2 regions of the Zoogloea oryzae genome follow, and region 1 is predicted to be linked to the other one. Evidence: riboswitches for the same ligand, from Rfam matches in the RefSeq annotation. Region 1 holds a riboswitch; the other holds the start of a gene.

Region 1 (2,198 bases):
GAGCTGGACATCACGTAGGACGGATGGCCGGTGCCGCAGCCGAGGTTAACCAGCCGGCCCTTGGCGAGCAGGATGATCCGCTTGCCGTCCGGGAAGATCACGTGATCGACCTGGGGCTTGATCTCTTCCCACTGGTACTTCTCGATGGAGGCGACGTCGATCTCGTTGTCGAAGTGACCGATGTTGCAGACGATGGCCTGGTCCTTCATGGCGGCCATGTGGTCGTGGGTGATGACGTGGAAGTTGCCGGTGGTGGTGACGAAGATGTCGGCCTTGTCGGCGGCGTATTCCATCGTGACGACGCGGTAGCCTTCCATCGCGGCCTGCAGGGCGCAGATCGGGTCGATCTCGGTGATCCACACCTGGGCGGAGAGCGCGCGCAGGGCCTGGGCGGAGCCCTTGCCCACGTCGCCGTAGCCGCACACCACGGCAACCTTGCCGGCGATCATCACGTCGGTGGCGCGCTTGATGCCGTCCACCAGTGATTCGCGGCAGCCGTAGAGGTTGTCGAACTTGGACTTGGTGACCGAATCATTGACGTTGATCGCCGGGAACTTGAGGTCGCCGCGCTGGTGCATCTGGTACAGGCGATGCACGCCGGTGGTGGTCTCCTCGGTCACGCCCTTGATCTGGGCGAGGCGGGTGGAGTACCAGGTCGGGTCCACGGCCAGCTTGGCCTTGATGGCGGCGAAGAGGATGGTTTCTTCTTCGGACGAGGGCTTGCCGATGACGGAGATGTCCTTCTCGGCTTTGGCGCCCAGGTGCAGCAGCAGGGTCGCGTCGCCGCCGTCGTCGAGGATCATGTTGGAGAAGCCGCCGTCGGCCCACTCGAAGATGCGGTGGGTGTAGTCCCAGTAATCCACCAGGGTCTCGCCCTTCACGGCGAAGACCGGGATGCCCTGGGCGGCGATGGCGGCCGCGGCGTGATCCTGGGTGCTGAAGATGTTGCACGACGCCCAGCGCACTTCGGCGCCGAGGGCGGTGAGCGTCTCGATCAGCACGGCGGTCTGGATGGTCATGTGCAGCGAGCCGGTGATGCGCGCGCCCTTGAGGGGCTGGGCGGCGGCGAACTCGTCGCGGATCGCCATCAGGCCCGGCATCTCGGTTTCGGCGATCTTGATCTCCTTGCGGCCCCAGTCGGCCAGGGAGAGATCGGCGATGACGTAATCGGTGAACTTTTCAGCCACAGTGTTCATGAGATTTCCTCGAACGTGTGGCCGGGAAGGGAGAACGCGCAACAGCTTGCGCGGTACTGCGGGTGGCTGCGTACGAACGGCTCACCGCGTCTCCCCGTGCCCGGCACGGGTTTGCAAACAAAGCATGGACGGGTGAGCGCGGTTTCTGGTGACGCGGGCGAACCCGGCGGCACTGACATCGAGCCTGGGACAGCGGGCATTGCACCCGGCAGTCTTGCAGCGCTCCTCGAAGCAAGTCGCGGATTATAACGGGTTTTGTGGCGGATTTTTGAGTGCCGAATCCAGTACCTTCCCGAAAATCTCCGCTTCCTGGAAGCCGACGACGCGCAGTTGCTTGCGCTCCGCGCCGCCGGCGTCGAAGAAGATGATGCCCGGCGGGCCGAAGAGGTTGAAGCGCTTGAGGAGCGCCTTGTCGTCGTCGTTGTTGGCGGTGACGTCCGCTTGGATCAGCTGGAAGCCGGCGAGGCGCTTCGCCACGGCCGGATCGGCGAAGGTGAAGCGCTCCATCTCCTTGCACGAGATGCACCAGTCGGCATAGAAATCGAGCATCACCGGGCGGGTGGCGGTTTTCAGGATCTGGTCGAGCTCTTCCACCGAGCGCACGCGCTGGAATTTGGTTTCGGCCACCGGCGCGCTGGCGGCCTGGGCGCGCAGGATGGCGAGCGGCTGCAGCGGATCACGGGAGCCGGCCAAGGCGCCGATGAACATCGCCGCGCCGGCCAGCAGGGCGATCACGCCCCAGCCCTTCCAGAAGCGCTGCCAGCCGCTGGCGTGGGGCGGCAGGGGGTCGAGGGCATGGAGGTAGATCGCCGAGACGACCAGGATCGCCGCCCAGGCCAGCATGGTGACGATACCCGGCAGCACCGGCGAGACCAGCCACACGGCCACCGCCAGCAGCATGACGCCGAAGGCGCGCTTGACGTTCTCCATCCACGGGCCGGTCTTGGGCAAGGCGCTGCGGGCGAGCACGCCGACGATGATGAGCGGGGCGCCCATGCCCAG
Region 2 (2,198 bases), on a different contig from region 1:
CTCGCCCACGTTCACGAACAGCGAGTCGGCACCCACGTTGAAGGGCTCCAGGCCCGACAGGCGCAGCTTCTTTTCAATATCCGGCACCGTGCGCGGGGTGACGAGACTGACCGCATCGGCGATCGCCTTGATGTGCGCCGGCGAGGTGCCGCAGCAACCGCCAACGATGTTCACGAGCCCGGAGCGCGCCCATTCGACGATCTCGCTCGCCAGCTGCTCGGGCGTCTCGTCGTAGCCGGTGGGCGACAGGGGGTTGGGCAGGCCGGCGTTGGGATGGGCCGAGACGAAGGTGTTGCAGACGTTGGAGAGCTCCTCCACGTACTGGCGCAGCTCCTTGGCGCCCAGCGCGCAGTTGAGACCGAAGCTGATCGGCTGGGCGTGGGAGAGGGAGTTCCAGAAAGCCTCGGCGGTCTGGCCCGACAGGGTGCGGCCGGAGGCGTCGGTGATGGTGCCGGAGATCATCACCGGCACGCGCTTGCCCAGATCCGCAAACAGCTTCTCGACCGCGAACACCGCGGCCTTGGCGTTGAGGGTGTCGAAGATGGTTTCGATCAGCAGGATGTCGGCGCCGCCTTCGAGCAGGCCTTTGGCCGAATCGTAGTAGTCGTCCACCAGCGCATCGAAGCTGATGTTGCGGTAGCCCGGATCGTTCACGTCCGGAGAGATCGACAGGGTGCGCGACGTGGGGCCGAGCACGCCGGCGCAATAGCGCGGCTTGGCCGGGTTGGCGGCGGTGAATTCGTCGCACAGCGCGCGCACGAGGCGGGCACCTTCCACGTTGAGCTCGTAGGCCACGTCGGCGAGGCCGTATTCGGCCTGCGACACGCGGGTGGCGTTGAAGGTGCAGGTCTCGATGATGTCGGCGCCGGCCTCCAGGTAGGCCCGGTGGATGCCGCCGACCACGTCTGGCCGGGTGAGCACCAGCAGGTCGTTGTTGCCCTTGAGATCCTTGCCGTGTTCGGCGAAACGCGCCCCCCGGTAGTCGGCTTCACCCAGCTTGTGCTGCTGGATCATCGTGCCCATCGCCCCGTCGAGGATCAGGATGCGGTGGGTCAGTTGATTGTGGAGTTCGGCGGTACGGTCGGGCTGCATGGCGGTTCCTAAAAAAATCGGCCGGGGCGCGCAAAGAAAAACGGCGCAACAAACCTGGCAAGGTTTGTGAGCGCCGTTGATCGGTTGCCGAGCCTGGCCTGCTGGATGGCTTCATCAGCAGGTCGCAACGCTCCTCGGCAAGCGGCGGATTTTACAAGGGTTTTGGCGTATCCGCCAGCAGTGCGCGGGCGTCGTCGCGCCACCATCCGAGGGCCGCGTAGAAGCCTTCCCACACGCAGCCGTTGCAGCCTCGGCCGCAGCAGGCGGTGGGCGGCGGGGGCGGGTTGCGGTGGGCCAGCCCACGCCCGGCAAGACGCTCGCGGATGGCAGCGATCTGCGCTTCGGCCTCGGCCAGGGTGGCGGGCCGGAAATCAAAGGGGTCGGCGGCGGCGTTCATCGGCGGCTCCGGCGGAAAAGGGCGCGAACATATCACCGGCGGCCAGCCGGCGAAAGCGCCCGCCCGCCGCCCGTTCATCTGCCCGTCATTGCCCGACAGCCGGTGGGGCCGTAGAATCCCGCCCGACACGCCATCGGGAAAGCACCTTGGAACCCGTCCATAACATCGTCTTCTTTGGCGAAACCCTGCCGGGCTACGACCGCAGCGTCGCCCGCATACAGCTCCAGACCCTGCTCGGATGTTCCCACCAGACCATCCATCAGGTGTTCTCGGGCCAGCGCGTGCGTCTGCGCAAGGGCCTCTCCGCCGTCGAGGCCCAGCGCTACGAGCTGCGACTGAAGGGGATCGGCCTGAAGGTGGCCATCGACCCGCCCCTGCCGCCCGACATGCTGGACAAGCGCCTCAGCGCCGCCCGCGATGACACCACCCGCAGCAGCGCCTCGGGCCTGCCCCAGGTGGTCTGCCCGGCCTGTGGCGAGACCCAGTCGCTGCGCACCGTGTGCCGGGCGTGCTCGATCAACATGCCGGGGTTTCTGGCCGCCCAGGCGGCCAAGAGCGCCAACGCCGCCCAGCCCCAGGGCGCGATGGACAAGACGGTGCCGGTTGCCAGCGAATTCCTCGGCGTCGGACTCAACGGGCGCTTCGGTCGCGGCCTGATGTTCCAGAGCTTCCTCGTGGGTCTGACCGCCATCAACCTGGGCCTCATCGC

Evidence for each region. Region 1 has a riboswitch for S-adenosylhomocysteine ahead of ahcY (adenosylhomocysteinase). Riboswitches for the same ligand answer to the same signal wherever they lie in the genome.
Region 2: another riboswitch for S-adenosylhomocysteine. It lies ahead of metH (methionine synthase); the one in region 1 lies ahead of ahcY (adenosylhomocysteinase).

Annotation. Positions count from the first base shown of each region.
Region 1 covers NZ_BSPX01000026.1:34,861-37,058, reverse strand. The annotation lists gene ahcY (adenosylhomocysteinase) at 1-1,196, opposite strand, end outside; S-adenosyl-L-homocysteine riboswitch at 1,324-1,430, opposite strand; gene QQK25_RS10200 (protein-disulfide reductase DsbD) at 1,440-2,198, opposite strand, start outside.
Region 2 covers NZ_BSPX01000017.1:24,284-26,481, forward strand. The annotation lists gene metH (methionine synthase) at 1-1,092, opposite strand, end outside; S-adenosyl-L-homocysteine riboswitch at 1,154-1,234, opposite strand; gene QQK25_RS07570 (oxidoreductase-like domain-containing protein) at 1,244-1,489, opposite strand; gene QQK25_RS07575 (DUF805 domain-containing protein) at 1,636-2,198, shown strand, end outside.